Regions from separate parts of the Levilactobacillus namurensis genome, predicted to be linked through region 3. Evidence: riboswitches for the same ligand, from Rfam matches in the RefSeq annotation. Region 3 holds a riboswitch; each other region holds the start of a gene.
What was found. Region 3 has a riboswitch for thiamine pyrophosphate ahead of RIN67_RS03675 (ECF transporter S component). Riboswitches for the same ligand answer to the same signal wherever they lie in the genome.

Region 1: another riboswitch for thiamine pyrophosphate. It lies ahead of thiS (sulfur carrier protein ThiS); the one in region 3 lies ahead of RIN67_RS03675 (ECF transporter S component).
Region 2: another riboswitch for thiamine pyrophosphate. It lies ahead of thiM (hydroxyethylthiazole kinase); the one in region 3 lies ahead of RIN67_RS03675 (ECF transporter S component).
Region 4: another riboswitch for thiamine pyrophosphate. It lies ahead of cytX (putative hydroxymethylpyrimidine transporter CytX); the one in region 3 lies ahead of RIN67_RS03675 (ECF transporter S component).

The regions. Positions count from the first base shown of each region.
Region 1 covers NZ_CP134159.1:1,307,251-1,315,250, forward strand. Annotated here, with positions in the region: gene RIN67_RS06270 (hypothetical protein) at 1-663, shown strand, start outside; gene RIN67_RS06275 (dicarboxylate/amino acid:cation symporter) at 1,072-2,325, opposite strand; gene RIN67_RS06280 (M20 family metallo-hydrolase) at 2,322-3,557, opposite strand; gene RIN67_RS06285 (thiazole synthase) at 3,554-4,324, opposite strand; gene thiF (sulfur carrier protein ThiS adenylyltransferase ThiF) at 4,337-4,987, opposite strand; gene thiS (sulfur carrier protein ThiS) at 4,998-5,198, opposite strand; TPP riboswitch at 5,307-5,397, opposite strand; gene thiE (thiamine phosphate synthase) at 5,557-6,189, shown strand; gene RIN67_RS06305 (energy-coupling factor transporter transmembrane component T family protein) at 6,218-7,057, opposite strand; gene RIN67_RS06310 (ABC transporter ATP-binding protein) at 7,054-8,000, opposite strand, start outside.
Region 2 covers NZ_CP134159.1:499,483-507,482, reverse strand. Annotated here, with positions in the region: gene RIN67_RS02195 (ABC transporter ATP-binding protein/permease) at 238-2,163, opposite strand; gene thiE (thiamine phosphate synthase) at 2,249-2,896, opposite strand; gene thiD (bifunctional hydroxymethylpyrimidine kinase/phosphomethylpyrimidine kinase) at 2,896-3,711, opposite strand; gene thiM (hydroxyethylthiazole kinase) at 3,738-4,526, opposite strand; TPP riboswitch at 4,654-4,756, opposite strand; gene RIN67_RS02175 (oxidoreductase) at 4,804-5,640, opposite strand; gene rlmD (23S rRNA (uracil(1939)-C(5))-methyltransferase RlmD) at 5,830-7,269, shown strand; gene RIN67_RS02165 (DUF2628 domain-containing protein) at 7,341-7,772, shown strand.
Region 3 covers NZ_CP134159.1:787,647-795,646, reverse strand. Annotated here, with positions in the region: gene RIN67_RS03685 (HAD-IIB family hydrolase) at 1-703, opposite strand, end outside; gene RIN67_RS03680 (D-alanyl-D-alanine carboxypeptidase family protein) at 835-2,004, opposite strand; TPP riboswitch at 2,334-2,425, shown strand; gene RIN67_RS03675 (ECF transporter S component) at 2,512-3,078, shown strand; gene RIN67_RS03670 (ABC transporter ATP-binding protein) at 3,095-4,519, shown strand; gene RIN67_RS03665 (energy-coupling factor transporter transmembrane component T family protein) at 4,509-5,162, shown strand; gene tenA (thiaminase II) at 5,180-5,824, shown strand; gene RIN67_RS03655 (hypothetical protein) at 5,901-6,263, shown strand; gene RIN67_RS03650 (SDR family NAD(P)-dependent oxidoreductase) at 6,420-7,187, shown strand; gene RIN67_RS03645 (hypothetical protein) at 7,400-7,591, opposite strand; gene RIN67_RS03640 (LBP_cg2779 family protein) at 7,832-8,000, shown strand, end outside.
Region 4 covers NZ_CP134159.1:144,555-152,554, reverse strand. Annotated here, with positions in the region: gene RIN67_RS00680 (ABC transporter ATP-binding protein) at 1-238, opposite strand, end outside; gene RIN67_RS00675 (ABC transporter permease) at 243-1,301, opposite strand; gene RIN67_RS00670 (hypothetical protein) at 1,320-1,580, opposite strand; gene RIN67_RS00665 (TetR/AcrR family transcriptional regulator) at 1,577-1,816, opposite strand; gene RIN67_RS00660 (cadmium resistance transporter) at 2,040-2,612, shown strand; gene cytX (putative hydroxymethylpyrimidine transporter CytX) at 2,685-3,869, opposite strand; TPP riboswitch at 3,929-4,031, opposite strand; gene RIN67_RS00650 (helix-turn-helix domain-containing protein) at 4,079-4,384, opposite strand; gene RIN67_RS00645 (beta-galactosidase small subunit) at 4,654-5,628, opposite strand; gene RIN67_RS00640 (glycoside hydrolase family 2 TIM barrel-domain containing protein) at 5,609-7,501, opposite strand; gene RIN67_RS00635 (hypothetical protein) at 7,615-7,845, opposite strand; gene RIN67_RS00630 (hypothetical protein) at 7,894-8,000, shown strand, end outside.

The DNA of each region.
Region 1 (8,000 bases), 520 kb from region 3:
TTGCTGGGAACGCTGGGCGGGTGTCTGGCGCCGACTTGGCAATTCTCCCACGCCCAGGTTCGGCTGGGCCGCTGGATTGCGGTAGGAGTTGTGGCCTTGTGTGCCCTGAGCCTAGGACAGACCAGTGAAGATACGGTGATTCGATCGGATACCGTGGGCCGGCAAGGAAACGGGGACTATTTCACCTTGCCCGTTGCCAGACTGGCCCCTAAAGCGTCCCTGAGTTGGACCGTTCCCGTCACTGGGGCCAGCAACGCCTTACAGCTGCAGATTCAGCCGATAAATCTTAACCAAGAACAACGCTTACCTAACGTGCAACCGCGGTATCCGCGTGGCCAGTTGCGGGTGCAGGTTCAAGCTAACGGTCGGCAACTAAAGACCTGGCGTACCACGCCCACGAAGGCCATGGCCCAGCCGCTGGTCTATCCCCGGACGACGGCGAAGGCTGTGACGGTCCGTCTGGTGAATACGGGGAAGACGACCGTCAAGTATGCGGTGGGACGGGCCCAGTACAATCAGCACACGGGAGCGGTCCTAGCCACCCCGGCCCAGTATCCGCAACTCTACGTGATCAACGTCCACGGCCCTCACGCACTAACCGGCGGCCTGGCAATCACGCTGTTTATGGGCGTCTTTCTGGCGCTGCTGTGGTGGGCGATTTAAGCTGAACGGAAAACAGATTCAGATTGGCTCTGTAAAACTCAGACAGTTTTACAGGGCCTTTTTCTACGTCTTGTTAATAAGAATGTTGTTAAATCAATGTTTTTGAATGGCGTGGCATAGGTGAGCTGAGGATTGACCTTAGTCTCAACCGTGGTGATGGTCATCCCCTTTACCTGGCCGTCATCACGGCTTACCGTTGTGTAGCCATAACGAAATATGATGCTAAGGGCCGCAGCATCTAATGATATGGTTGACGACAATTATCGACTAAAAAGGACCTCATCCCAACCAGGATAAGGTCGCAGTGATGGCTTGCATGAAGCAGACCATCACTTGTTTGTAGCCGAGATGGAAGCCAAGTAAATATATGATGACGACATTGAAGCGTCCAGGCTGGTCATACCGTGGCTAGTCACCTTTGGTCCCGGAACGTCTTAGAAAGTGGGAGCTCAGGGTCGAATGGGTGTAGGCTTGGCGGTCCAGTTCATGTTCATCGCTGGCGATGGCAATGGCCGTGGTGGTATCGCCCACCACGTTAGCTACCGTGCGAAACATTCCGGAGAACCAATCAATGCCGGCCAGTAAGGCGATACTTTCCGTGGGGAGTCCCAGTGTGGGGATGATGATGGCCAAGGCGACTAAGCCGCCGCCGGGAACGACCACCGTTCCCAAACACGCTAACACGGACAGGCTTACAATCTGAACCATTCCGGCAAACGAGATTTGGAGCTGATAGAGTTGGGTGACTAGGGTACAGACCAGAGCCAGGTACATGGCCAGGCCGTTACTGTTGAGGGCCATTCCCAGGGGTAAGACCAGTTGGGTGATGCGCTGGCTAACCCCTAGGCGGTCGTGGGCATCCGCCATCTCAATGGGGAGGCTCACGGCGGATGAGGTCGTGGTAAAGGCGACTAAGGCGATTCGGGTAAAACCGTTCACGAGACCCTTCAGGGGAACCTTAGCGTACCAACTGATCACTAGCAACAGTATTGCCAAGAAAATACCGGTACTCAGACCGTAAATGGCCAAAAACTTGAGCAAGGGAATCAAGGCCTTGAGCCCCGTGTCGACGGTCACCCCGATCATTAGGGCCCCAATACCGATGGGAGCTAGGTGCATGACTAATAGGACCAGGCGAACGGCGAGCTGGTTGACCTGCTTGACCAGGCTGAGGACTGCTTCGAATTGGTGATGGCGGTTGGCCTGGTTCAAGACGATGCCGAATAAAATGGCAAAGATGATGACCTGAATCACGTTTCCCTGGCTGAGGGACGCGAAGATGTTTTGGGGAAAGAAACCTAACACGGTTTCCCCTAACTTAGCGGGCGCCTTAACGGTGTTGGGCGTGTTGGGCGTGAGGTGGAGGCCCGCTCCGGGCTTGAGCCACAGACCCATCAGAAGTCCAATTGCGGCCGCAACGATAGTCGTGCCTAAGAACCACAGGGCCGTCTTGAGGCCCAGGCGACCCAGGGCGTTGGCGGGGAGATTGCCTAAGGCCTCGATGACGGCCCCGAAAATCAGGAGCACGACCGTCATCTGAATCAGGCGTAAGAAGATATCGCCTAGGAGCTTGAGTCCGCCCACCGCCGGGCCGAAGAGAATCCCTAAGAGGATGCCCCCAACCATACCCAGCATAATCTGAGTAGTCAGTGTAAGCTTCATGCGAGACCTCCGTAGGCTTGAACCCGTAAACTTGCCGTCAGTAGGGCCACGCCATGGGCTAGGTCCGTGGGCGCTGTGAGTTCGGCGGGCGCGTGACTGATTCCGGCCACACTAGGGACGAACAGCATCGCCGTGGGGACGACGGAACTCATGATGCCACTGTCGTGTCCCGCTCCCGAAGTCAGCCGCCGAGTTCGCAAGTTGAGCTGGGCCGCTAAACGCTGATTTTGGGTGGTGAGACGCTGGTCAAAGCAGACTGGGAGATCGTGGACCCACCGTTGGATCGTTATGGTGAGTTGCGGGGCCATCAGGGCGTGGGCGGCCTGGTGGAGTTGACGTTCAAATTCCGTGAGGACTAGGTCGCTAGGGTGCCGACAATCGACCGTAAAGCGAACCAGCCCGGGGATGACGTTGGCCGAATTGGGGACCACCTCGAAGCGCCCCACGGTGAAGGTTAGAGCGTCATCTAGGGCTTGAGCGTGGTGCCGCAAGCGGGTAATGAGCGTGACGGCGGCTTGAAGGGCATCGTGACGGTCAGCCATGGGCGTGGTCCCCGCGTGATTGGCACGCCCTTTGAGCGTTAGGGTGAAGCGCCGTTGCCCGACCAATCCGGTAACGATGCCAACTTGTTGGTGGGTTTGCGTTAGCCGGGGGCCTTGTTCGATATGCAGTTCCGTGAAGCTTGCGGGTAAGGCCGGTAAGCCGGAATGAACGCCGGGATGGTCCTGAAGCGGCGCCACGGCAAGTTGGCGGGCTTCTTCAAAGGAGGTTCCATCGGCGTCAACCATGCGAGTCTCAACGGTCTGCCGGGCGTAGTGCTTCGATCCGGTAAAAGTCAGGGGGAAGCGGCTCCCTTCTTCTTCGCTGAAGGCAATCAGGCGAAGGGTGTGTTGCGGTCGTCCCAGTTGGCGGTGAAGGGTGGTGATGGCTTGAAAGCCGGCGATGATGCCATATAAGCCATCGTAGCGTCCTCCGTTGACCACGGTGTCCATGTGGGAGCCCGTCGCGATAGTCTGGTCGTCTTGACCCGGCAAGTCGAGATAAACGGTGCCAAAATCGTCCACGGTAGCCTGGAGTCCGGCCGCTAGTCCCCAGGTGATGAGTTGGGCTTGAGCGGCCGTCCAGGTGGGGGTGTAGACTAGTCGGTTTTGGGCAGGATCCGTTGGACAGAGGCGATTAATGGTGGCTAGTTGAGCGGCTAGCGTCAGGCCGGGAGTGGTTAAAGGAATCATGCGTGACTCACGCCCGTCAACGGTGAAGAGGCCACGGCACCTTTCGTAAAGACGCGTCCCGGACCCGCTAGAAAGGCTTGCCGGCCGGCTTGAACTCCTAGGCGAAAGGCTGCGGCCATGAGGGGAATATTGGCTGCGGTGGCCATAGAAGTGTTGGCCATGATAGCGGCAGCGCCCATCTCCATGGCTTCGGCGGCTTCGCTGGGGCGACCGATACCGGCGTCAATGATGACCGGGACCGAGAGTTCGTTGATTAGGATCTGAATCAAAGATTTCGTGGTCAACCCTTGGTTCGTGCCGATGGGGGCGGCTAAGGGCATCACGGTAGCGGCCCCGGCATTCACCAACTGGCGGGCAACGACCAGGTCAGGTAAAACGTAGGGCATCACGATGAAGCCTTCGTTGGCGAGTACCTCCGTTGCTTTCAACGTTTCGTAGTTGTCGGGCATTAAGTATTGCTTATCCGGAACGACTTCTAGCTTGATGAAGTCACTGCCGCTGAGTTCCCGGGCAATGTGGGCTGTGCGAATGGCTTCTTCGGCCGTGGTACATCCCGAGGTGTTGGGGAGAATCGTGATGTCCTTGGGGATGTAGGCCAGGATGTTATCGGCCGCCTGCGTGGTACGGCGTAATGCCATGGTGATGATCTGGGCTTGGGCGTGGTGGATGGCTGAATCGATCAAGTCGTAAGAATACTTACCAGAACCCAGGATGAAACGAGACGTAAAGGTGTGGCCACCAATGGTTAAAGGATCAGATGCTGTCATGTGATATTCCTCCTAAATGGTTGTTTTACCTAAAATCAAACGAGTAATCATGTTGGCTTCGTGGCCCGCGGCAATCATCACGCGTGGGGCCATGAGGCCTTCAGCGCCCATGGACGTGCCATCGCCGGCGACGTAGAGATTGGGACGTAATTGCTTGGTCGTAATGGTGTTGGCACTGTGGATTCCCGCCATGCCAGTCGCCATGACCAGGGGCTTAGCGGGAAATTGCGTGCCGACCGTTTCTAAGAGCATGGCTTTCTCCTGGGGGGCGTCAAAGGCTTCACAGATGATGTCTGCCGAGGATAAGTATTTGGAAATGGTCGCAGGCGTGAGCTTTTCCTGATAGGCGTGGATGGTGATAAAGGGATTGAATTCCTGTAAGTTCTGCTTGAGGGCGGTGACCTTAGGCATGCCGACCTGACTAAGCTTGTATTGCTGGCGGTTGAGATTGCTAAGTTCGATTACGTCGAAGTCAACTAAGGTCAGGGTACCGACGCCAATGCGGGCTAAGGCGATGGCAATGTTGGATCCTAGTCCGCCCGCTCCCGCGATGGCGACGTGGGCCGCCGAAAGCTTGGCAGTGGACGCGGTGACGTTACGGGCTTTCATTTGGGTATAGACTTGGTCGGGCGCTTGACCTTGAATGATGGGTGGTGTGTGCATGAGCATCCTCCTAACGGCCGCCGCCGACGAATGTGATGATTTCAACTTGGTCGTCGGTTTGAAGGGTGGTGGTCGCAAATTCAGTGTGGTGGATGATCTGGCCGTTGACCTCGACGACGAGGTGTTCAATGGGTGTGTGGCGCGCAGTAAGTAACGCCAAAATGGTAGTGCCAGTTGCCGCAGCGGCTGGTTCTCCGTTAATCGTAAGCATAAAAAAATTCCCCTTTCTGCGAACGTCGTGAAGAAAGGGGAATTGCGCACAAAAGGACCGTCATGACGGGAAAAATCCCGTAAACGGAAGACCCAGTGGTTCCTGAGTCACATTGGCAAGTCGCGCTTCCTTCGGTAGTTCTAACTACATCAGGTTCGATGGGTTTAATCTCAGCCGAGTGGCACCCCAGACGAACGGTTGCTGAATGAAAACGAGTTTTGAAAACTCGTTACGTTAGTTATACGCAACCTGAAAATGAATGTCAAGTCTAAACATAAAGCTGTACAAAGTTGGATGAATTCGCTACACTGAGGCGTAAATGATTTACCATTTGAAACATCATGGGAGGACAACCAAAATGCGTGTAGGAAAACGACCGTTGTACTTAGTAACTGACCGCTTGGGAATCGAGGAAGAGGCCTTTTTGTGCCGATTAGAACTGGCTTGTCAGGGGGGCGTAGACCTGGTGCAACTACGAGAAAAATCGCTGGATAGTCGGCACTATTTCCAACTAGCGCAACAGGTCAAGGCCATCACGGACCAGTATGAGCTTCCCTTGATCATTGACGACCGCTTAGACATTGCGCTGGCAGTGAACGCAGCTGGTGTGCACCTGGGCCAGCAGGACATCCCCGTCGACGTTGCGCGCCGTTTGCTGGGACCGCGCAAGATTATTGGGGCGACGACTAAGACGGTCCGTCAAGCCCAACTAGCAGTGCGCGCGGGCGCGGACTACCTGGGGGTGGGGGCCATCTTTCCCACGACGACCCACGTGAAGACGGTGCATACCAGTGTGGCGACGTTAGCGGCGATCCAGGCAGCAGTCCCTATTCCGGTCTACGCCATTGGGGGCTTAAATTCGACCAACGTGACGGCGGTTCAGCCAGCCAAGGTGGCGGGGGTGGCCGTGGTGTCGGCGATTATGAAAGCCCCCCATCCCGACTTGGCGGCCCAAGCGTTACGCCAAAAAGTCCTGACCGTCGTGCGCTGAATCAGCGCGACAAGTCAGGACTTGAAGGTTAAGCGTGAAATGGGTTCCAGAAACGACCACCGTTAACTTTAAAGAGGACGATGCCCAGGATAATCAGGGCGCCGACAATCAGCAGTGCTAGGTAGTCGTTGCGTTGGAAACGTTGGGCCATATACCAAGTACGGTGTTTTCCCTTGCCGAAACGGCGAAGCTCCATGGCTTGGCTGATGGTCTCGATTCGATCAAGGCTCGAGAAGATCAGGGGGAGTAGAATCTGGACCCCACCGCGAGCCCGGGTCATCAGACTGGCTTTCTTGGAGATCTCAAAGCCCCGGGCTTGCTGAGCCAAGCTAATGGTCCGGTAGTCACTTTGAACATCGGGGATGTAGCGCAGGGCAATGGCCACCGAGTAACTGATCCGGTAAGAGACACCGATGCGGTTGAGGCTTGCGGCGAATTCACTAGGGTTGGTGGTCATCAGAAAAATCAGTGCTAGGGGAACCATGAAGGTGTACTTCAGGAGTAAGTTGAACTCGTAGAAGAGTTGTTCAGTGGTGAGGTTGAAATAAGCGGCGTGGTGCCCCAATAAAAGGTGTTCCGTTCCGTAGATGCTGACGCCATAATGGGGAGCAAAGACGTAAACCATCAGGAGATTTAAGACGGAGAACCCTAGGATGACGCTTAGGACGAACGAAATCTCATGGAATTTGATTTTAGCGAAGTGAAAGAGAATTAAGGAAAGGACCATGATGCCTAAGAGGTAGCGGGTATCGTAGGTCGTCATGCCGATAATCGATAGGCCGACAAAGCAGAGTAACTTGGTGCTGCCACTAAGTCGGTTTAAGAAGGTCTGTCGGTCGGCGTACCCAATTAAGAGTTGGTGAGTCATTGTTGGCGGGCCTCCCGTTCTGCTTGAACAAATTTGGCGACAAATTCAGTAGGGTTCAGGTGGTGTTGCTCCGCTAACGTGTAAAGGCTGGTCTTCGCCAGTGAAGCCTGGTCGATGATGGCTTGATTCGTTAACACGTCAGCAGGCGCGGCGTCCATAAGAATCCCTCCGCGACCTAGAACGATGGTGCGGTCGGTGTACTCCAGCATTAGGTGCATGTCGTGGGTGATGAGGACAATGGTGATGCCCTGTTCGCGGTTGAGTTGCGCTAAGAACTGCATCATGTCGGTGTAGTGTTGTAGGTCTTGTCCGGCCGTGGGCTCGTCCAGAATCAGCATTGCGGGTTGGAGTACCAAGATTGCGGCGATGGTGACCCGCTTCTTTTGGCCAAAGCTCAATGCCGAAACGGGCCAATGCCGAAATTCGTAGAGACCGCAAATCTTTAACGTCGCCAGCACCCGTTGCTCAATCGTTTGGGCGTCTAATCCGCGGAGGACCAGACCGGTTGCGACTTCATCGTAAATCAAGGTCTTGGACAACATCTGATTGGGATCTTGGAGGATGTAACCAATATGGTCGGCCCGCTCCTTGACCGAACAAGGGTCCAGGGACTGGCCATCGAAGGTCAGGTGGCCGGATTGCGGTGTTAAGAAGCCGGTGATGAGGTTGCTGAGCGTGGATTTACCGACCCCGTTTTGACCGACCAGACTAATCATGTCGCCCCGGTGGATCGTCGTGGATAGGTCCTTAAAGATCGGCTGGTCCGGCGCGTAACCGAAGGTCAAACGGTCGATGGTCAGGAGTGGTTGGGTGTGGACGACGGGTGCCTTGAGGGTGACGCCGGCCGTCCAGTGTTGCAGGGTGGTCGTGAGATGCGGTGCGTTAAGTTGGGCCAAGTCATCTAGGTGTTGGCAGTCTGCTAGGGAGATGCCGGCTAACTTTA
Region 2 (8,000 bases), 290 kb from region 3:
TGGCAATGAATCGGTTTCATGCTACTATGTACTTGTAAAGCCGGGTTTAGTCATCCTGACTTCTCATTTATAACACCGTAGCCAATCACGCCACCGTACCTATCTTGTGGCGTGATTGGTTGTTTTTTCGCTTACTTTTTGAGGTGACACTTTTACTGAACCGTTACGATATGCCCTTAAACCACGTTAAAAAAGCCTTGAGGAGTCCTGCCCCTCAAGGCTTTTGGTAACGCATGCTTATTCGTAAGCTAAGGCTTCGATTGGATCCAGCTTAGCCGCCCGACTAGACGGTGCCAGGGCCGCAATCAGACTGATCACTACGGAGACCACGATGCCGAAGACCAGGTAATTGCCCGTCACGGAAACGATGGCGTAGCCGATGTACTTATTCGCGATGCTATTCGCGAAGAGTGCGACCAGTTCGGTAAAGACTAATGCCAGGATACTAGAGAAGAGTCCCAGGAAGAAGGCTTCCGACAGGAACAGATTCTTGACGTCGCGCTTCCGGACCCCTAACGCCCGCAGAATCCCGATTTCCTTGGTCCGCTCGGAGACGCTGATGTACAGCACCACGATGATCATGATGGCGGAGACTAACAGCGAGATGCCGGCAATCGCAGCCAAGACGTAGAACGCCAACTGGATGTAGGTGTTCAGCGTCGAGACGATGGCGCCCGCCCCCGTCAGTTGATACTGGGCCTTGCCGTCACTGTTCTTCAACGTCCGGATCTTATCCTGAACCTTCGTGACGTTGCTCAAGGAATCGATCATGACCGTCGCGAAGTTGGCCCGGAAGGTCAAGTCCTTGCTCTGGTACATGTTCTTGATGGTCTGGAGGTTGGTCTGAACCTGACCGCCGCTCCCGTCACTGACCCCGCTGACCTTAAGCGTCTTGGTCATCACGACTGGCAAATGGTGTTGATCCATCGCCGTCAACGAGACCTTGACCTTCTTACCAATCAGGCGGTACGGGTGCTTCTTATTGAACTTCTGGGCGAAGGCCTTACCCAGCATGACTTCACCGGTCGCTGGTCGGGTACCCTTCTTGACACTCTTAGCCAGCAACTGGTCACTGACCGTCTGGACCAACTGCGCCGTTGAGGTGGTCCCGTTACTCTGGACCTGGGCCCCCTGAGTGAAGAAGCCCGGTTGGACCTTCTTCACGTGGGACAGCTTTTTCAGTCGCTGCACGTCGGCGTCCTTGATCTCGAGTTTCTTCACGTTCTCACTATCGGTCTTCTGAGCCACCTGAACGGCGGTGGGCTTAATCTGCGAATAGATTTCATGATTAATGTAGCCCTTGACCCCTTTTCCCAGCCCCAGCATCAGGATGACACTGAAGATCCCGATGGAGGCCCCGAAAATAATCAGCAGGTTGCGTCCCAGGTTATAGCGCATATGTTGCAAGGCCATTCGGACCGTGGCACCGAAGCCCAAGTGTTTGGCCGGCATCTCAGCGCCGTCCTTGACCGGGAACGGGTCCTTTAGCGCGGTATCGTGGTCGATGACCCCGTCGGCCATGTGCACGATACGCGTCCCGTGGTCGGCGACTTCCTGGGAGTGGGTCACACAAATGACCAACTTCCCACTGGCCGCAATGTCGTCCATCAACGCCAAGATTTCCTTCGTGTTCTGGGAATCCAGCGCCCCGGTCGGTTCGTCGGCGATGATGATGTCCGGGTCCGACGCTAACGCCCGCGCGATGGCGACCCGTTGCTTCTGGCCCCCGGACAGTTGGTTGGGGTGCTTGTGCCGGTGTTCTTTTAAGCCGACCTGGTCCAACAGGTCCGTGGCCCGGTCGCGCTGCTCCTTGCGGCTGAGCTTGGTCATCTGGAGGGAGACCATCACGTTATCCAGGATGCTTAAGTGGCTAATCAGGTTAAAGTTCTGGAAGATAAACCCAATCGTCTGGCGCCGGTAAGTATCCAGTTGCTTGGTGGACGCCTGGCGCAACGATTGGCCGTTGAGCAGCACGTCTCCTTCATACTGGGCGTCCAACCCACCGATGATGTTCATCAAAGTGGTCTTCCCGCCACCGGACTCGCCCAAGATCGACACGAACTCGCCGCGGTCGAACTTAAGGCTGATGCCCTTCAACACGGGGAACTCCGACTTGTTCATCCGGTAGGACTTGTGGATATCCTTTAGCTCTAGAAAGCTCATAGATTAAACTCCTTTAAAAACATAATGACCTATACGATAACCTTTTTACCCGCTAAAAGCAATTAATTCACCGGCACCTCGCCGCCTAAAACGCCGCCAGCATCCCCTGAACCGCGCGTTCCGGTTGCGGGTTGCGGGTCAGCAGCGTGATCACCGCGACCCCCGCCGCACCGGTCTGGGCAATCGCCGGCAACGACTCTTGGGTGACCCCGCCGATGGCCACGATTGGCACGTTGGCCTGGGCCACCAAGGCCTGCAGGCCCGCCGTTCCAATCACGGGGTCGGCATCGTCCTTGGAGACCGTGGGGTAGATGGGCCCACTACCGATGTAGGCTAAGCCCGTTAACTGGTTCGCCGCCGCGACTTCCGCCGACGTCGAACAGGACAGTCCCACGAACATCTGCCGGTCTTTCGTGGCCGCCAAGACCTGTTGGATCCGTTCGTCGCTCTGGCCCACGTGGACGCCATCCGCGTCCAACGCCAGGGCCATGTCGACGTCGTCATCGACGATAAACGGCACGCTGGCCGCCCGGCACTGGTCGCGCAAGTCGCGACCTAACGCGAGTCGTTCCGCGGGCGTCAGGGTGCTGGCGCCCTTATCGCGGAACTGGTAGGCCGTGATGCCGGCTTGTAACATCTCCGCTAAAACCACGCGGAGGTCTTTTCCGGGAACGTCTTGGCTCCCCGCTACAAAGTAGGCCCGTAATAGGCCTGGTTCAAACGTCACTGACATTAGATGGTGCCTCCTTGTCCGTAAGCCCAATGATTCAACGGTCCGTGACCGTGGCCCACCTCGATTGGATGGGCGATGGCCGCGGTCACGTAGTCCTTCCCTAACCGAATGGCGCTCTCGAAGTCCGTCCCCTTGGCAAGCTCGGCCGTGATGCACGACGACAGGGTGTCGCCAGTTCCGTGGGTCCGCACCGTATCGATTCGCGGTGCACTTAACCAGAACGACCGCCCGTCGGCCAACAGCACGAAGTCACTGGCCTTATCCGGTGTGGCCTCGTGACCGCCCTTGATCAGGACGTTCTTGGCCCCCATTTCCTGGAGCTTGACAGCGGCCTGTTCCATCTCTTCCGAAGTCGTGATGGTCAGCCCCGTGAGGCGTTGGGCTTCCGGCAGGTTGGGCGTCAAGACGTCGGCCAGCGGTACCAGCTCCTTTTGGACCGTAGCAACCGCATCATCGGCTAACAACGCCGCGCCCCCCTTGGCGATCATGACGGGATCGACCGTCAACGGACCGAAGTGGTACTTCTTCAAGTTCTCAACCACGATATGGACGTGTTCGGCATCCGCCAGCATCCCCGTCTTGCAGGCCCGAATCTTAAAATCAGCGGCCAAAGACGCGAATTGTTCGTCGATCAGCTGCTTAGGTAGCGCCATGAAATCTTGGACCCCCAGCGTATTCTGGGCCGTCACCGCCACGACCACCGCCGTCCCGAAGACGTGGCGTTCCTGCATGGTCTTCAAGTCGGCCATGATCCCGGCACCGCCGCCACTATCAGTTCCCGCGATGGTTAGTGTTTGTGGAAATTCATTGGTCATACTTACTCATCCTTCCTGCACCCTACTTAATGGTAATTCGCGATGGCTTGAATCTCCGCCACCGTGGTGAATTGTAAGGCATCTAATAATTTCACGATAAAGGTTCCCGACCCCATCCGGTCCTGGCTGCCAGCCACCAACTGACCAATCGCCGCAAAGACCAGGCACGCGGTCTGGGCCGCTTCAAAGGCATCGTCTTCGACCGCACAGAAGGCGCCCACGATGCTAGACAGCATGTCGCCGGACCCCACGTGGGTCTGGAACAGCGGCGTACCGTTCTCCACTTGGATCGTGCGCGTGCCATCGGTGATGACGTCGGTCGGCCCGGATAGGATCACCACGCACCGTTGCTTCTGCGCACAAGTCTGCGCAATCGTGACCAGGTCCCCGGCGCCTTCGCCGGCGTCGATGCCCTTGGCTTGCCAGTCCAGACCAGCTAAAGCCGCAATTTCGCCCGCGTTCCCCCGAATCACGTCGGGGTGGACGGTCCGCAAGAGCTCCGTGGCGACCTGCTTCCGGTAAGCCACCGCGCCCACGGCGACCGGGTCGATGACCAGCGGTTTGTGGGCCTGGTTAGCCAGTTGGCCAACCGTGGTGATCTGCTTGACCTGCGGCACGGTAAACGCCCCCAGGTTCAGGCAGACCGCCCCCGCCAAGCCGACCATTTCGCCAGCTTCGGCGACCTCTTCGGACATGATGGGCGACGCGCCCAAGGCGTTGAGTCCGTTGGCCACGTCTTGAACCGTGACGAAGTTGGAAATGTTAAAAACGATTGGATTTTGTTCGCGTAACTGATCCAGTAAAGTTAACTTCATAAGTATTACTCCCCGTATTAAGTAGTTGGCGGCCAGTTCCAAACGCGTTTCGGCCCCGGCCCGCCGTTGGTCTAACCCTAAACGTAAAACGCCACCAGCTCACGAACAGGTCGTGGTCTGGTGGCGTTGTTTCCACAAAACACGTTCCCTTCGCAAGTCTTAACTTGAACAGATTCCAAGGGATCGCAGCTCTGCATCTCAGCCCATGACGGGCACCCCTAGTGTTAGATTATCTTTAGCATATCCGTCTTGGTCAACGGCGTCAACGGTTCTCGCGTTAACGGGTAATCCGTTGGGCGGCTTGACCAACCACCCGCCAGATGCGGTCGAGTGCCCGGTCACTCAAGCACTGACGCAACCAAAGGATCGAGCTTCCGGCCCCCGCGTGGTAGCGGGTCTTAGGCCGCCGGGACAAGGCCGCCCGGTCCGCCAAGCGTGCAATCACCTGGGGGCCACTCGCGAAGCGCTTAGCGGCCTTGAGAATCGCCACGGCCTGAATGGTCGTCGCGGCGTAAGGTCCCGTTCCCGACGCGGCCTGTAAGTGGTCGCTAGCAATATCGGCCCACTCGGATTGGATACTCCCGGGCTCGATCACCACCACGTCGATACCGTGGGGCCGCAGTTCGAACCGCAAGGCATCCGACAGGCCTTCCAAAGCAAACTTGGAAGCCACGTACCAGCTCGCCAACGGCTGGGCCACCTTACCATCGATTGAGGTCACGTTAATGATCCGGCCGGTGTGTTGCTGGCGCATCATGGGCAGGACCGATTGAATCAACCGAGCGGCGCCAAACAGGTTCACGTCGAACTGGGCTTGGGCCTGGTCGATGGTTAGGTCTTCCAGGGCCCCTAAGAGGCCGAAGCCGGCGTTATTGACCAGAATGTCAATCCGCCCCGTCTCGCTAACGATGCGGTCGACCGTGTGCTCGACACTCTGGGCGTCGGTCACGTCCAACGGCAACGTGGTGATGCCCAGGTCGTCGAGGTCGTTCATCCGTTCGACCCGCCGGGCACCGGCATAGACGGCGACCCCGTTACGATGCAGACTCTTCGCAATGGCGTTCCCGATTCCCGAAGACGCGCCCGTGACCAACGCCACTTTACGATGATGCATAAGAAAGCCCCCTTGAGTAATGAGTTGATACTCTAATTGTACCCAAGCGACCGCCATTTTTCTATGGAAGCGGCTCCATTTTTTCATCTTTTTCGCCCCTTAATCGCTAAGCCCCCGCCTGGCGGGAATCTCTGGTATAATGGGGCAGGATTATTAGGTTTTACGTCAACAGTATATAGGAGAAATTAAATGGCAAAATACGAATCACACCGTTCCAACTACCGCTCCGGCCACCAGCGTCACGACCGGCACGAAACCCCGCAGATCGACGTGGAAGTCGGCCAACGCTTCCCCCTGACCATCAAACGCATGGGCATCAACGGGGAAGGCATCGGGTACTACAAGCGCATGGCGGTCTTCGTTCCCGGCGCGCTGACCAACGAAGAAGCCGTGGTCGAAGTCACCACCGTCGCCCACCGGTTCTTACGCGGGAAGATCCACCGGTTGCGTAAGGTCAGCCCCTACCGGGTGGAACCACGCGACAGCTACGCCGATCAAGTCGGCGGGTTCGAACTGGAACACTTAGCTTACCCCCAACAGTTACAATTCAAACGCGACATCGTCCGTCAGTCGCTGGAACGCTACCAGCCCCGCGGCTTCAAGTACTACGATGTGCGGCCGACTCTGGGCATGGACGACCCCTACGCTTACCGGAACAAGGCCCAGTTCCAGGTCCGCAAGACCGCTGACGGGACCGTTCAAGCCGGACTCTACGCCGAACGCAGTCACGACTTAGTCGACCTGCCGACCTGTTCCGTCCAGATGCCTGTGACCATGACGGTCATGCGTGCCCTGGTCACCATGCTCCAAGACCTCGAGGTGCCGATCTACGACGAGGAACACAACTCCGGTATCGTCAAGACCCTAGTGGTCCGTGCGGCCGCCAACACCAACGACGTCCAAGTGGTCTTCATCACCAACTCTCAAAAGCTCCCGCACAAGCACCAACTGCTCTTGCGGATTGCCGACGAGTTACCACAAGTCACGTCCGTGATGCAGAACGTGAACCCGGGGAAGACGTCCTTGATCTGGGGTGACCAGACCCTGCACCTGGCTGGCGCAGACGCCATCACCGAAAAGCTGGGCGGTCTGGCCTTCAAGCTGTCCGCCCGGGCATTCCTACAGTTGAACCCGGCCCAAACCGAAGTCCTCTACGACCAGGCTCGTCAGGCCCTAGACCTGCAACCAGGGCAAACCGTCGTCGACGCCTACTCGGGAATCGGGACCATCGGGTTATCCCTGGCCAACACCGCCAAGGAAGTCCGGGGGATGGACGTCATCCCCGAAGCCGTCGCGGACGCTAACGCTAACGCAGAAGCCAACGGTATCACCAACGCCCACTACGAAGTCGGGACCGCCGAAGACGTGATGTCCCAGTGGGCCGTGGCCGGGTTCCGGCCGGACGCCATCGTGGTCGACCCACCCCGCACGGGCCTGGACGAGACGCTGATGGACACCATCCTAGCCGTCCACCCCGAAAAGCTGGTCTACATCTCCTGTAACCCGTCCACGTTAGCCAAAGACCTGGTCACGCTAACGGAGGATTACCGCGTCGACTACATTCAATCCGTCGACATGATGCCCCAGACGGCACGCTGTGAAGCCGTCGTCAAGCTGTCGCAACGATAGATTAATAGGCAGTTCTCGCATTTCGTGTTAGACTTTTATTAACGATTTTAGTTAGAAAGTTGGCTAATGACATGCAAGATCCTTTTAAGGGCTTTAACGATAACAACGACAATAACAACGGTAATGGCCCTCAAGGACTACCGTTGCCCCCGAACTACGCGACCGTGGTGAACCCGGAAACCGGGAACATGCGGATCGCCAAAGTTGGCTTTGCGTGGATTGCCCTTCTATTCCCCGTCGTTCCGCCCATTTTTCGGGCCGACTGGTACAACCTCCTGTGTATCTTAGGGGTCACTGCCGGCGTGCAGATGATTCTGAGGATGACTGTCGGCAATAACGCCGAAATCGTCGTTCTGGTTCAGCTGGGCCTGGAACTTCTGTGGGGGTTCATCTACAACATGATGTACTTCAAGCACTTGTTCAATAAGGGATTCGTTCCCGCGGATGAACGTTCCCGTGACTTATTGACCAACGCGCACTATTGGAAGGCACCCAAAAACTAATTGATTTTTCTGGCCGACAAGCCTCCCTTGCCGGCCTTTTTGCTGGTCTTGTTGACTTTGTTGGCATCGATGTGCGGTGTCATTCGCCTTACCGGGCAGTCAACGTGGCGCTCCCCATCTGGTCTCACCAGCCGATTGGCAGGACCGTGACGCCAGTGGGCACGACTTTGAGCTTCGCCCAACCCGCGAATCTCAAAGCTCGGCCTTAGCCTAAGGCCAGAAGACCGC
Region 3 (8,000 bases):
GTCCCACGGTCTGGAGCATCGCCAAGTCATTTCCCGAATCCCCGAAGGCTGCGGTCTGCGCCACCGGAATCTGCCATTCCTGCTGGAGCAAGCGGATGGCCGCCCCCTTATTGACCGTAGGCAACGTGACGTTCAGCCCGCCCAGCCCACTACTGGTCCCCAGGAGTTGCCCCGCGAACTGCCGGTTGAAGGCTGCGACCTGAGCCTGCACATCCGTCCGTAACCAAGTCAGGTCTAACTTTAGGATCGGTTCTGGAACCGCCCGTAAGTCCGAAACGCTGGTCAAACTGGGGTAAAAGGCCCGTGAGGCTGCAAAGCGTTGACTATCCGCGGCCAATGTGGTGTAAGCCCGCTGTGCCCCGCACGCAATCAGAAAGTTCTCCGCCATCTCGGGAGCCGTCTGGATCCACTGAATGGCAAAGCGGCTTAGGTCTGCAGGAATCTCAGCCATCCGCAAGACGCGGCCCGTGCCCGTGACAATCAGTGCTCCGTCTTCGACCACGTAGGTCAACTGATCGGCATGTGCTAAGTCACCGAACAGGTCGTGCACGTGGTCGAGCGGATCACCCGTCGCAATGACGAATCGGCTCCCCTGCGCGTCCAGAGCGCCTAGTAGCCGGTCAAACCGGTTGCGGTCGTACTTTCCGTGCGGGTCTAAAAACGTGCCATCTAGATCGGTGGCAATCAATTGAGGTAGTTCCATCTCATCTCAGTCCTCTCATGTTCAAAAACTGCTCTCATCATACGCGAGCCGTCGCGTCCATTGCAACCAACTGTCTTCTATGGCGCAAAAAAGACGCTTGGAGTGACCACTCCAAGCGTCTGATAGTATGATTAAGCGTTCATGCTGCTACTCTTGTATGCGTAGTTCATCAGCGAACGGGTCTCGGTGAACTCATTTTCATCGTGCAGGACCACCGTGATCAACCGGTGCTTACCCGCTTTTTGACCAGTTCCGACGAAGCAGTAGCCCGCTAACGGCGTGTACCCGGTCTTCAAACCGTCAACCTTTAACGAGGCCTGATAATACTTCCGCCCCTTCAACAGGTTGTTGTAGTTGTAGAGCAACTGGCCATCCACGTACTTCGAACCAATCTGACCGTCCGTGACCACCCGGGGGTAGTCCGTGATCAGGTGCCGGGCAATCTTGGCCACGTCGATTGGGGAGACCTTGTTAGCGTTGGCTGACCCGTAACGGTAGCCAAACGCTGCCAAGTCACTGTTTTCCAACCCCGAAGCGGAGACAAAGCTGGCATGCTTTAAGCCCCAGGTCTTAGCTTGGGCGTTCATCTTCCGGATAAAGGCCCCGTTACTGCCAGCGACCCACTTCCCCAACGCAATCGCCGCGTTATTGGACGAATCCAGGTAAGCTGCGTAGTAGAGGTCCTTGACCGTGTACTTGTGCCCGGACTTGAACTTAAAGCCCCCACAAGCAGCGCTGTTCCCCATGGCAATCAGCCCTTTACTGCTGGTGTTGACCACGTCGTTCCAACTGCCCTTGCCACTTTCGACCTTTTGCAGCGTCAGGTAGAGCGTCATAATCTTGGACACGGACGCGATAGGCCGCGCCGTATTCCCGGCCTTAGACCAGATCACCTTACCAGTCTGGGCATCCATGGCCACCGCCCCTTTGGCGTACTTCAAGGACAACGGCGCAGTCCCCTTCTTCAGGTAGCCGTGCCAGACCCATCCCTTGATGGACCCTGACTTATTGGCCACATACAGGTAAATGCCCTTGGAATTGGCGTGCTTTAACGTCGCTTGCTTCGTGGCATACCAGGTCGTATTGGGATGCGCTGACAGATTCACGATTTTACACGTGTGTGTCTGATTGTACAGGGCCCCCTTTTTCGACTTCTTATGGTAGGCCGTCTTGGTAATGGTCTTGGACGTTACCGTCTGATAAGCCGCCGCTTGGGCCGTAGTCGCTTGGCCAACGCCCAAACCAACCATCAGAGTAACCAACAGGGCAAAAAGGCCCCACTTAAATTTTGTGACTTGCATAATTGCTTCTTGCGCTCCCATCTTATTACATTTCTAATAATAACCTAACACGTCAATCACGCCACGGGTAGCTTCTACCGCTTTTTGTAACCAGCTTGTTGTGACCGTAACGTACTTGTAATCCATTTTTAAGTCCTTAAACTAAAAAGCTACGCAACTACTTTGTGACAACTACCGCATCGCTCGCTAAATTTACGTCAACCGGAAGATTTGAGGCCCCACCGATTAGGCCTGAGCACTATTCAAGTTATAAAAGCTTAGACCACCCCGTACGATTTTAGAGGATAGCGGTTGCATTTTTCGTCCAGATTAGTTACGCTAAAAGTAATTTAAATCCGACGGGGTGCCTATTTTGGCTGAGATCAAACCCATTGAACCTGCTCTGGTTAAGACCAGCGAAGGGACGGTGTATTTTCAAATGCAAGCAAGAACCCCACTTAGCCACGCGCTACGTGGGGATTTTTTTGGTTGTGACCACGTCACTATAACCTATAGGGGGAAAACAACATGCAACGTTGGCATATTCGTGACATTATTCTGGTCACCATTTTAGCAATTTTTATGGGGGTTATTTTCTGGGCCGTGGGGCCACTCTACGCCGTCTTGACGGCCGCTTTAGCACCTGCAGGACTTCAGCCACTGGCTAACGAACTGCTCTTAGGGATCTGGGTCATGGCAGGGCCCTTAGCTGGCTTTGTTATCCGAATTCCTGGATCCGCAACCCTAGGCGAATTCCTAGGATCCGCAGTGGAAATGTTCCTGGGGGGAACCTGGGGGGCATCTACCTTAATTTCTGGGGCCGTTCAAGGTATCGGTTCCGAATTGGGCTTCGCCGCCGTGGGATATAAGTTCTACAACTGGCTGACTTTGACGCTCAGCGCACTGACCACCACTTTAGTCACCTTCTTATGGGACTACTTCCGGTCCGGTTACAACGCCTATCACCTGGGCTTCCTACTGGTATTACTGGTGGTCCGCTTCGCCTCAATCTTTGTCTTCGGGGGAATCTTGACGCGTCTGATCACCAACCTCTTGACCCGGGCCCACGTCCTCCCCGCAACCTCTAAGAACTAAACTGGAGGGATTCACTTTGGCAACCATTACGATTCAACACTTAACTTACGCACCACCAGCCCGGGAAACTCCCGTGCTCAAGGACTTAACGGCCACCTTTAGGGGCGGTCGTTTTTCCCTATTGACCGGTCCATCCGGCAGTGGCAAGACCACCTTACTCCGGTTGATAGCTGGCCTGACCCCGCTACCCACCACGGGGACCATCACCTTCGACGACCAGGCTCTAGCCTCATTTCCGGCAACCACCCGCTCCCGTAGAGTCGCGTTGCTGTTCCAGGAACCTAGCACCCAATTCACCATGGATACCGTGACTAACGAGTTGCGCTTTGTCTTGGAGAACCAGGCGGTCGACCCAGCCCAAATGCCCGCAAGGATTGACGCCGCCTTAGCATTCGTTGGCATCACCAAGCTTCGTGACCGCGCCTTAATGCAGCTATCCGGCGGAGAACAACAGAAAGTTGCCCTGGCCAGTATCGTGGCCATGGACAGTGACGTTATCTTGCTAGACGAGCCCTTTGCCAGTATCGATCCACCGACACGGCAAGTCCTGATGACCAAGCTGGTTCAACTCTGTCGCGAACGCCATAAGACTGTGATCCTCGCCGACCATGACCTCAGTGGCTATGATCAATGGGTCGACCACCTGACCGTCTTAGACCACGGGATGGCGACCCAGCTCTCGACCGCGGCGACCCAGGCCCGCCTAGCCGCCTTTACTCCGGAACGGCTGCGGCTTACTCAGGTCCAGCTCCCCGCACCCGATGCGCCGCAGATTCTGACTGGTCACCAGCTAGGGCTACGCCGAGGGACCCGGCAACTGTTGCGGCCCCAAGACCTCGCCATCCTGGCGCATAAAACCACGTTGATTACCGGCCCCAACGGTAGTGGAAAATCTACCTTCTTCCGCTCGCTGGTCCGGCTGAGTTCCTATGACGGCACAATCACTTACCGCCAACAGAACATCCAAAAGCTACGGCGGTGCACCTACGCTCGTCACGTGGGGTTGATGTTTCAGGCGGCTCAAGCGCAATTTCTCAACGTCACCTTAGGTGAAGAATTGGCGTTGTCCCAGAAGAACGGCCAACACGCGTACTTTACGCCCGACCGGGTGGCCGCTGCACTCAAAGTCCTCCAGCTCGATGGCCGTGAAGACCAGGTCATCTACTCACTCAGTAGTGGCCAGCAGAAGAAGTTCCAGCTGCTCTGCATGCTGATGATGGCCCCCGACGTCCTCCTGCTAGACGAACCCCTAAAGGGACTAGACCTGGCCTCGATTCACGCGGTACGTCAACTCCTAACGACCACCCAAGCAGACCTCAAGCTGACCTTAGTGTTAATCAGCCACCAGTTGAGCGGCCTCGACAGCTTTATCGATTACCACTTGGCCTTGGCCGACCAACACTTCAGCTACCAAGCTCAGGAGGTGCGCCATGAATCCTAGTCTCAAGCTTGCCACCATCGTGTTGATTGCGTTTGAAATTTCGTTTACCCAAGTTTTGACTGTCAACTTAGCTTTGATTGCCTTTAGTTTAATCGTCTTAGTGGTTCAACGTATTCACTTCAAGACCCTCCTGTGGCTAACGGCCGTTCCCCTCTTCTTAGCCAGCGCCCTAGTCTGGTCACTGGCCTTGCAGGGGGACGCCTCGCACCACTTCTTAGCGGTCATCTTCACCCGGATGTTCGTCTACGTCTACTTGGGGGCCACCTTCACCCAGACTACCCAGCCGCTAGCCTTGGCCCGATCACTGGAGCAGAATGCTAAGCTGCCCGCGAAGTTCGCTTACGGGTTCCTGGCAGCCTTCAACCTGTTGCCTAAGATTCGCGCCGAGGTCGCAACGATTCACGCCGCCGCCCTGATGCGGGGACAGGTGCTCCACTTCTGGTCCCCCCAACTGTACTTCAAGGTCATCCTAGCGGCCATGAACTGGTCAGACCAGTTAGCGGACGCCATGACCTCTCACGGGTTCGTTGAAGGGGCTCCCCGGACTTATGCGGTCACGATTCCCCTCCGTCGGCGTGATTGGCTACTCTGTGGTCTGGGCTTTGTCGTGGTCCAAATCGGCCTCTTCGTCGGCCTGCCTTAACAGAAAGGAGTTTTTTAATGTTCACTGATCAAGCCCATGCCGCTACTCTCACCAGTTGGGCGGCTTCCAAGCACCACCCCTTCATTCAAGCCTTGCAAGCGGGGACCTTACCCGCAGCCACTTTCCGGTATTATCTGATTCAAGACCACCACTACCTGCAAGAATTCGCGACGATTCACGACCTGGCCGCGGACCAGGCCACGGATCCGCAGGCGGCCCACCAGTTACGAGCCGGAGCTGAACACTTACGCCAAGGCGAGATGGCGGTCCGCAAAACCTTCTTTAGGCAACTCGCCATCACGGATGCCGAAATCGCGGCGACGCCTATGGCTCCCACGGGGTACGCCTATACCAGCCACCTCTACCGGTCTCTAGCGACCCTAGGCACTGCCGGCGCCGTGATTGCCCTGTTACCCTGTTATTGGCTCTATGCCGAGATTGGTCACGACCTGGCCCACCAGGGATCACCCATCCCCATCTACCAAGCTTGGATCGATACTTACAACGCCGACGACTACGCCGGAGAGATGCCCGCTCAATTGGCCCTCGCCAACCAGGTCGCTACTCCCCAGAACACGCCGGCCCTCCTAGACATCTTCCAAAAGAGCAGTTGGTACGAGTTACACTTTTGGCAAATGGCCTTGGACCACGAAACTTGGTAACCTAAGCGTCAGGATTCCCAATCGCGCGCGCTTGCTTTATAATAAAGACACCATCTGAGGGAAAGCGGGTGTCGTGATGCAAAAAATTCGTCAAATGACCTTTCTTCAATTTTTCGGTTACTTAGCTTTAATTTTGGGCATTCTGATTGAAGGGTACGCCCTGGTGAACCACCCCGGCAGTCTGAGTAGTGGTGATGACATGTTCGGTGGCGCCGTGGTCCTGGCGCTAGCAGTGTCCTTTCTCCACGACCGACCACTAGGCCGGAAGCTGGTCATCATTGCGCTCAGCACCCTGGGCTTCGGCTATTTTACCTTCATCCACACGCACGCGTGGCTCTGGACCATTCTCTTAGCCATCGCCATTGCGGCTTTCTTGATTTACGTCGTGGGAATTCGCGAAGATATTCACCGTAACCACAGTGACTGGTTGCACTTTTAAAGGCTTATTTTGATTCCTATCGGGCCACCTCGTTGAACGGGGGTGGGCCCGATTTTTGTAATCTAAACACGTAATGGTTTTTATTGAAACCGTTTGCAATATTGTGATATACTCCTCGCTGATCACAACACTATCAGCACACAGGAGGACGATAACATGCAGATTACTTATGACTTTTCTGATAAACGCGTCATCATCACCGGTGGCGCCGGCGGCATCGGCCTGGGAATGGCCACAGCCTTCGTCAAAGCGGGCGCCCGTGTCCTGGTGGTCGACGTCAACGCTGAGCTCATCACACAGGCTAAGCGGGAGCTTCAGGCACTCAACGCCGGTCAAGTGGTCACGCTTCAAACCGACATCAGTACCAAGGCCAACGACCAACTCATCATTGACACAGCCGTCAAAGCCTTTGGCGGGATTGACGTGCTGGTCAACAACGCCCACGCTTCCCACCAGAAGCCCTTCACCGCGCTAACCGACGATGACTTGGCCCTGTCCTTCAACACCGGCTTCTATCCGACTTGGCATCTGATGCAGCTGGCTTATCCCCAGCTCAAGGTTAACCAGGGGAGTGTCATCAACTTTGCCTCGGGGGCTGGGATCAACGGACAACCGACCCAAGCCGCCTACGCTGCGGCCAAGGAAGCCATTCGCGGCCTTTCCCGGGTGGCGGCCAACGAATGGGCTGCTGATAACATTCGGGTCAACCTGATTTCCCCAATCGCCGAAACGGCTGGTGTGAAGCGCTGGAAACAGGCCGCCCCGGACCAATACGCGGCAATGGTCAACCAGATTCCACTCCACCGACTGGGCGATCCCGAACAGGACATTGGGGCGGTCGCCCTCTTCCTGGCCAGCGACGCCAGCAGTTACATCACCGGTCAGACCTTCATGGTCGACGGTGGTGACATCAAGCTTCGTTAATTAAGGTCCCTTGCTCGCCAACGGAATCGTCATGGCACGCAAGGGATTTTTAGCATTGAGCGGTTAACGGACCAAAAGAAAACAGGCCAACCGAAGTCGACCTGCTTTCCCGCTTGATAGACTACAAGAGACTGTAGTCATGTAATCATCACGATTACCATTAATTAATAAAACCACCGGTTCACCCGGCACCCGTTTTAATGCCCGCAAAATTACCGTGGCATCTCCCGCGTCGTCGGCGGGATCTGTGGTTCGGACTGCGCAACGTGGGGCCCTACGGCGTGCGCCGTCAGTAGCCACGAGAGGCCACTGACCACAGCCAGTAGGACGATTGCCGTTCCCAGTCCCAGAATAATCCGTTTTAAGTTCACCTTGTCACCCCGTTCATCCCGACTTTCCGTCAACACGTGACCCCTAGTGTACGGGCTGAACGTCACAAATCGATGACAGCGACCCAAAATCGCGGTAACAATTCCTTAACACACAGAAAATTCATATTGCATTTTAGTTTACGCAATTTTGGGCCATTCATCAAGTAAAATTCAAAATATTCTCGGATACGAGGACTTATTCCCCAGATTTCGCCAAACTTTAGTATAATAAACAGTGAGCAGCAAGATGGATTATCATTTGGAGGGATATTAATGAGTCAAGAACAAGAGCTAAGTAGTCTGGCTGAAGCAATCATCGCCTACCAAAAGAAATACGATAAGACCGACGGCGAGATGGCCTTTGGTTCTCGCCTAACCGTTGAGAAGTTCCACGCCATCAAGACCGGTGAGCTGCAGCCCACTACCGACGAACAGGCAGCGC
Region 4 (8,000 bases), 640 kb from region 3:
CGCGGTCCTTGGCCGCCATGCTTGCCAGGGCCTGACCGTCGACGGTCACCCGGCCATCTGTCGGCGTTTGAATGCCACCGGCGATGGTCAAAAAGGTACTCTTCCCGGAACCGGACGGGCCCAAGACTAGGCTGAGTTCACCGGGTTGGGTCGCGAAGTTGACATCGCTTAGGACCTGGACGCGACTCGTTCCCTGGCCAAAAAATTTATTGACGTGTTGTAACGCTAATGCGGGCATCTGCTTATCCTCCAATCACGGTCACGGGATCGACTTTCAAAATCAGTTTCACTGGAATCAACGCACCCAAGATCCCGGTCAAGAGGATGCCGCCAGTGACTCCCGCCAAGAGTGGCAGGTTAAAGCTAATCGGCACCCCTAGCGGCAAGATCCGCATAGTGGCCACCGTCAACAGGGCCCCCAGAACTAAGCCGCCAACGACCAGGATGAAGGCCTGACTCAGTGTCGTGCTGACCAAAAACTTCGACGGAATCCCCTGGGCGCGCAAGACGGCGTAGTTGGGCAGCTTCTGCATGGTCAGGATATACAAGAAGACGGCGATCACCACTACCGCGATAATCATTAGGAAGCCAATCATGAAGGTAAACGTGGTGTTCTGGGCGGAATAGCCCGGTAACTTGTTGATGAAGGCCTGGGTACTGTAGGTCTTCAACGGACTCGGTACCATTTGGTGGACCCGCTGAGAAACTACGGCACTGGCCTTAAAGGCGGGAGTGACCCCGCGCAAGGTCCGCCATGCGCCCAACGTCCCGTAGACCACCGGGGCCACGCTCAACTTGGCGTTTTTGGTGAAGCCCACGATGGTGTACTTGCCATCCACGGAATTTAGGGTCACGCGGTCACCCAGCTTGTAGCCCTGTTGCTGAAAGGCGGTGTCCGCGACGATTTGGCGATTGTTACGGGCTTTATGCCCCGCCGTCAACGTCAGGTTGCGGGAGATAAACTGTTGGGGTTGTAGGCCTAAGAATTGGGCGGACAGGTTGGGGCGTTGGCTGGCTTTAGCCACGATTCCCGCCTGTCCCAGATACGCTTGCGAACGCTTCAGGGTCATTTTATCCGCGGTATCGGCGGTAATCAGCGACTGGGACAGGCTGACGTTGGCGTCCTTATCCAAGGCCACGCTCTGCGCCTGCCAAGAATCGATGGCCTGCGTGTTTTGTTGCGCTAGCCCATAAGCCAGGCCACTTAAGACATAGACTAAGTAACTGATCAGGAGAATCATCCCGATAATCAAGCCATACCGGAGCTTCTCGTGACGAATTTCTTTTAAAGCTAAAAACATCTGTTTCCCTCCTTAGGTCTAGTCCGCTAACGCCCGTAATGCGGTCTGGAACCGCGCTAGACTGGCCGTTCGACTATCCGGGCGTAACATAATTTCTTTAATCGTGGCGTGGCTCAGGACCATGGCCGCCCAGACGGGAGCCGTCATGGTCGCCGGAATGGCGGGCGCCACGGGCAACAGGCCCTCGTTGGTTTGAAAATGGCGTTGGATCAACGCGTAATAGGGGCTGGCAGTCGCCTGGTCCACGAAGTCGCGGACCGCCGCGTAGGTGGCAGTCACATCGAGGTCGGCACGGCCTGGTGAATCTGGTCGAGGGCCAAGCCGTACAGGTACTGATACGCGTCGGTCAAGTCGGCGAAGTACTTATAGAAGGCCCCGCGCGCAATATCGGCCTGCTTGACGATGCGGGCGACTTGCGCTGTGGCTAACGAGTGCGCTGAAAATTCTGTGAGGAGCGCCGCCGTGATGCGGTCGCGTTTGGGTGCGGTTAAATGGTCAAAGGTTGCGGTTGGCATTGAAACGCCTCCTGAAAATGGTTAGTGACACCGTGTCACTTTTAGGTGATGAATTGAGAATAGCACGTTGGTGACACCGTGTCAACTTTAGCCGTTCCAGTACCGAAGATTGTTAAATTATTGTCTAAAATCATAAATTTCTTGTGTGATTGCGGCGGGGGTGCGTCACTAGTCCGGCCGTATGGTACGCTTAATTCACTAACGTTTTCGGGGAGGAACCACCATGTTGACCACTATCGCAACGGGTATCGTGGCTTACGCATCGACCAGTATTGATTGCTTGATTTTACTGACCATCTTATTCGGAATCCATGGCAACTCAGCCAACCGCGCCATCTACCTGGGTGATTGTCTGGGAACCACGGTACTGCTTCTGATCAGCGGCCTTTGTGCGTATCCGTTACGCAGTCTGCCCCAAACCACGATTATGGGTGTCCTGGGCATCTTTCCGATTCTCATCGGGCTAAAAACGGCGTTCACCGCACCCTCAGCTCAGGATTCCTCTCAACTGACTAAGTCTCGTCACCGCCTCTCCTGGACCATCGCGACGTTAATCATTTCGACCGGCGCCGACAACATCAGCGTTTACGTCCCCTTACTGACCCAGGCTCTATCCTGGCAGATTGTGGTCTTGATCATCACCCTGTTTGCCATGCTGACGGTCTTCTATTGGGCGGCCAAGTGTCTGGCCCAGTTGTCCTACCGCCACTGGTTACAGCGCAACGGCCACTATGTCACGGCAGTCTTGTACCTGTTCATCGGGTGCTCACTGCTGTTTCGCGCCTACGCCCCTTAATGTTTCATGTGAAACAAAAAACGCCCGGATTCGGTCAGCACACACTGACCGAATCCGGGCGTTCATTTTGCGTTAATCTTGCTTAGTCATCAAGGGATACCGCCGGGTGACCCGGCTCGTCAGGTAGACGCCTACCGATAACCCCAGCAGGAGCAATAACGTGGTCCCGCCAAAGAAATCCAGCTTCTGTAACCAGGAATACCCGATGACCCCGACGAGCCACCACGCGAAGTTCCAACCCACGGCTAACCGTTGCTTGAGCCCGAAAACGCTGACCGCCAAAATGGCGAATAACGGGGAGAAGACCGCGCCAATCGCGTACAAGAAGTTCTGGTAGAAGGTCATCGAGACCCCTAACGCGATGGCTAGCCCCACCACCGTGACGCCGACACCCCACAGGTTCACGTGCCCCCGGTGCACCAAGTTGTTCAAGTTGGTGGCCGCCGAAAAAGCGTCCATGAAGGTAGTGGTCACGGTTGAGAACACGATCACCAGCAGGGCCAGAATCCCGATCTTCGACTGGGCTAAGACGGCCGTGAAGTCCGCCTGACCCGTTAAGATCACGGTGAATAAGCCAATCGCGAACATCGCGACGCTCCCCAGGAAATACCCGCTCACGCTGACCAGGCTAGCCCGCCAGGGTTGCGTGGTCTTACGGGTGTAGTCCCCAATTAAGGGTAACCAGGATAGGGCCATGGTGACGTTCAATTCAACGGCACTCCCAAAGCTTAACGCCGCACCATGACTGGGATGGACGTGCCCGGTCGCCAAGATGGCGCCCATCATGACCAGCATCCCCACGGCCAGGAGAATCACGACCAGGTTATTCACCCGAAACAACCAGTCGTGGTCTAGGAGTAGCCAGACAATAATCAAGGCCGCCACGATGCTGGCCATTAAGACGGCCGAGTGGAACCCCAGCAAGTGCTGGGAAATACCGTTCATCGCGAGCTGGGCATTGACGATCATCACAGCGGTCCAACCTAATAATTGCAACGCGTTCAAGAGGGAAAAGAGCCGGACGCCCCAGGGACCAAAGACCGTCTGGGTCACCCCAATCGCCGACTGGTGTTGCTGAGCGGATAAGTAAGCCGCCGGCAACAGAAAGAGGCCACAACCGATCAAGTGCCCCACCAGAATCGCCGCCAATCCCCGTTGCCATCCTAGTGGGGCCATCAGGGTACCGGTCACGATCTCGGCAATCGAGATTGCCGCGCCAAGCCAAAGTAAAAAGAGGCCATGTAACTGTGTCTTCATCCAAAAAACTCCTTTGATTTACAAAAACGACTCCCGCTGGGTCGAGTCCGCGCGAAAGTCGTTTTAATCGAACACTTTCCTTCGCAAGTCCTAACTTAACAGGTTCAAAGGGATCGAACGATCGTTCATCTCAGCCCAATTGGGGCACCCCTAGTGTTTTCGTATTTAGATTTACTTCCATGGTACCGTTATCACTGCTAGAACTCAAGTTAATCCGAGTAATCCCAAGTGAGGGGCGGCGTGGATTCGGCTAAGAAACGGGTATACTGCTCTTGCGGCTGGTCGGTAGCCAGTGGCTGACCATCCACCCGATTCTGGGCGACGTACGCCGCAATCTGGGAGAGCGCCATCCCACTGAGCCGTAACCGCTTGATCCGACTGAGCCACTGCAACGCACTGGCGTCTAAGGTGCCTTGGGCCGTGGCCGTAATCAATCCCTGTTGCTGGTAGACCTGCACCGCCGCCGGTGTGAGTCCCACCAATTCTGCTGCCTGCTGAACTGTGTAGTCTGTCATGCTGAAAGCCCCCCGAACCACATCCTGTTAGGTACGCGTTTGTTCTTAATTATTAATAATAGTTTTTAATAATCAAATTTAATTATTAACTAAGATTTGTGATTTTCACAAGAACATATTTCTAAGATACCTGCTCTTGTGCCCCAGCACAACCCTCTTTACACAAGTCATGCAGAACCTTTACATTCCGGGGGTTAGCGCCCTCTTTTTATTACTATTTTGATAATCAAGCTCAAAAAAGAGCCGGCATCAAACCGACTCTCTTGTGATTAATGATTAAGTTCATCAGGACCCGCAATCTTAAAGCTAAAGCTGTGACCCGTCTCGGCCGAAATATGGTATTCCGGCTCAACATCAGCGCCCCAACTATCAATCCCACCGACGCCCCGCACGGCGCCATAGATGGTCAGGACCGTCCGACGGGCAGGCGGTAATTCTTCTTGGTGAGTTGCATTTTCCAGTTCCGCCGCCGTGTACGGCAGGCAGCTGAACGCAAACGGTTCATCAGCTTGTTGAACCGTCAACGAAAAGGCCTGCTGGTCCGGGTCGGCGTTGTTCAACGTGGTCTGCCGGGTGACCGTCACTTGCTGCGTCTGCATGTGCATCCCGTTTTCTTGCGGCACCAGGTACGGCGTCACGGGCAAGCCGTCAACCGTGTAAGTGCCCGGAATGCCCCCAGCCATCCGATCGGGGTAGGTCTCTCCGGACAAGCCCTGGTAACTGAAGCCGCTGGCCATGGTGGGCGCAATCAACTGGAACCCTAACGCCGGTAGCTCGGGCAAGCCCGGTTGACCCGTATAGTTTTCCTGAATCGTGAGTTGACCCGTTGCATCCACCGTGTAGACCACTTCAACCATGGTCGCCGGAACCGTCGTGGTGGTGTAAGTGAAGGTCAGGCTGACCGTATCCGCCGTCTCGTGGTCGCTATAGCGGTTGTTTTCGGGCGCAACGGGGAGTGTGATGACCCGCCCGTTGACCGCCACTTCGATATCGGTGCAGGGACTGAAGAGGTCCGCCCCCAGCCACATCGCGGCATGCGCCGAGAAGTGGTTCCCCCGGTCGTTATCCGTGGTGGCGCGCCAAAACGCCGGCTTGGGGGTCCGGTACAACCACTCTTTACCGTACTGTTGTAAGGATTCTAGGCCACCCCGGTCATAGTTGAAGATGTAGTGGAAGTGCTCGCCCACTAATCCCAGGGTCGTGTCGCCGTAAATGACGTGTAGCTTAGTCGTCGTAGTTGCCATAATAGTGGCTCACCTCCTGAAGTGCTGGTTTCGGGGTCCGGTCCGCAAACAACAGACCGTCACCGGAGAATTCGTAGTCGGCTGGCCGGTCGTCAAAGTCTCCACCATACCGCAAAACATCGCGGCCCGTGACTTCATCTTTGACCAACAGGGCCTGGTCGATATAGTCCCAGATGAAGCCACCCTGGTACATCGGGAACTCGTCCAGCAAGTCCATGTAACTTTGCATGCCGCCCAAAGAGTTCCCCATATCGTGCATGTATTCGCAGTTGATGAACGGCTTTTGCGGATCATGTTGCAGGTAGTCGCGAATGGCTTTAGGAGGATCGTACATCATGCTTTCCATGTCGGAAATGCGGTCGGCGTAGTCCCGGTTACGGCAGACGCCTTCATAGTGGGTCAACCGCGTGTCATCGTGGTCTTTGTAGAACTGGTTCATCGCGGCGATATTGTCCCCCGCGTAGGACTCGTTCCCCAGAGACCAGAACAGGATGGCCGGGTGATTCTTGAACGTCTGGTAGTTACTGCGGGCCCGGTCCAGAACCACGGCACGCCATTCTGGTAAGGAACCCGGTACGTTATACGAGGGTTCAACGGCACCGCGCTTCTGCCAAGTTCCGTGTGATTCCAAGTTATTTTCGGCCATCATATAGATTCCCGCTTGGTCGCAGAGGTCGTACCACACGTCTTGATCCGAGTAATGACAGGTCCGAACCGCGTTGATGTGGGCCTGCTTAAAAATACTGAGGTCGCGGTGCATGTCCGCTAGTGAAACGTTGCGGCCCGTCCGCGCATCCCATTCGTGCCGGTTAACGCCGTTTAAGATTAGACGCTGACCGTTCAGCAGCATGACCTTGTCCTTCAATTCGAGGCGCCGGAAGCCGACCACGTAAGGGACGACTTCGATCACGTTGCCCTGCGCATCCAGCAATTCCAGTGTTAGCTGGTAGAGGTACGGGTCGTGGTGTTGCCAGAGGTGGACGGTTGGCACGGTCAAATGGGTAAAGCTGACCGTGTCATCCGCCGAACTTGTCCGCTCCAATAGCCGTGCCCCCCGAGCATCGCGTAAGGTCAGGTGAACTTGGGCACCGTCAAACGTATCGGCCGCTAACTGCGCCGTGACGTTTAGGTCCCCCGTCTTCAGGTCATCTTGAACGTTGGCGCGGATGGTCAGGTCATTGACGTGTAACTTCGGCTGGGCCAACAGGCGCACGCTGCGGAAGATTCCCGAGAACCGGAACATGTCTTGGTCCTCTAAGAACGACGCCGTGCACCGTTTGAAGACCTCCACCGCAATCAAGTTATCGCCTGGCTGCAGGTAGGGAGTCAGGTCAAATTCGGAACGGGTAAAGCTATCCTCGGCATACCCCACAAAGTGCCCGTTCAACCATAGGTAGAGGGCTTCTTCGACCCCGTCGAACTGCACGATGACCCGCTGGCCTTGCAGCCCTGGGTTCAGGGTAAAGTGCTTGGCGTAGGCGCCGACCGTGTTATCGGGGGCCTCACTGAACATCCCCGGTTTCCCGGTCCGGTCACCTAACGTGTAGGCCGGCCGCCGATAATGACTGCCTTCCCACGGATAAGCCGTGTTAATGTATTGAATCTGACCGTACCCGGCCAATTCGATATGGCCCGGCACCTGAATCGTGTCGAAGCTGCGTCGGTCAAAGTCCGGCCGATAAAAGCCTTGTGGGCGTTCTTGCGGATTGGGCGCAAAGGCGAACTGCCAAGTTCCGTCCAGCGACTGCTCCAGCTGATTGGTCCCTTGGTCCGCATCGGTCACCGTTGCGTAGTAATGGTGGTCACTATGCGCTGGTAATTGGTTGACCCGAAACGTCTCCGGATCGTCCAGCCACTTCAATTCTGCTTGCAACACCAAAACCTCCCTTTCGGATTCTAAGTTTAAAACGCTTACATTATTGCTTAGGGTCATTGTACTACACCTGTGACCTTAGTTACGAGTTTTACTGAAATTTAGGCAAAAATTTATTCATAGTAAAACTTAAATTTAATATCTTGCGGGTGATTCCCAAAGTCCTTCCCAAAAATCGTCAGCCCCCCAGGATGATCCGCAGTCTTTTCCACCTTAAACGTCAAATTCCAATATTCCGATTGACGAATAAAGTTCTTAACGGTGACTTCCGAAATTTTATCACCGTTCATAAAGGTCCCCTGTTGCGTAATCTCTAACGTTTTTAATAACCCATACTGATTCATATTATTGGTCCACCACGATGGATTCAATTTTCCGCGACGGTATTCAAATTGGTCGCCTTCTGGGCTGGATTACTCTTCCACGTTCTCGCCTTATTTATTTACCTGTACAAGGTTAAGATTTCTGAAAAGAAGCACGCCGAAATCGTGGACCAATT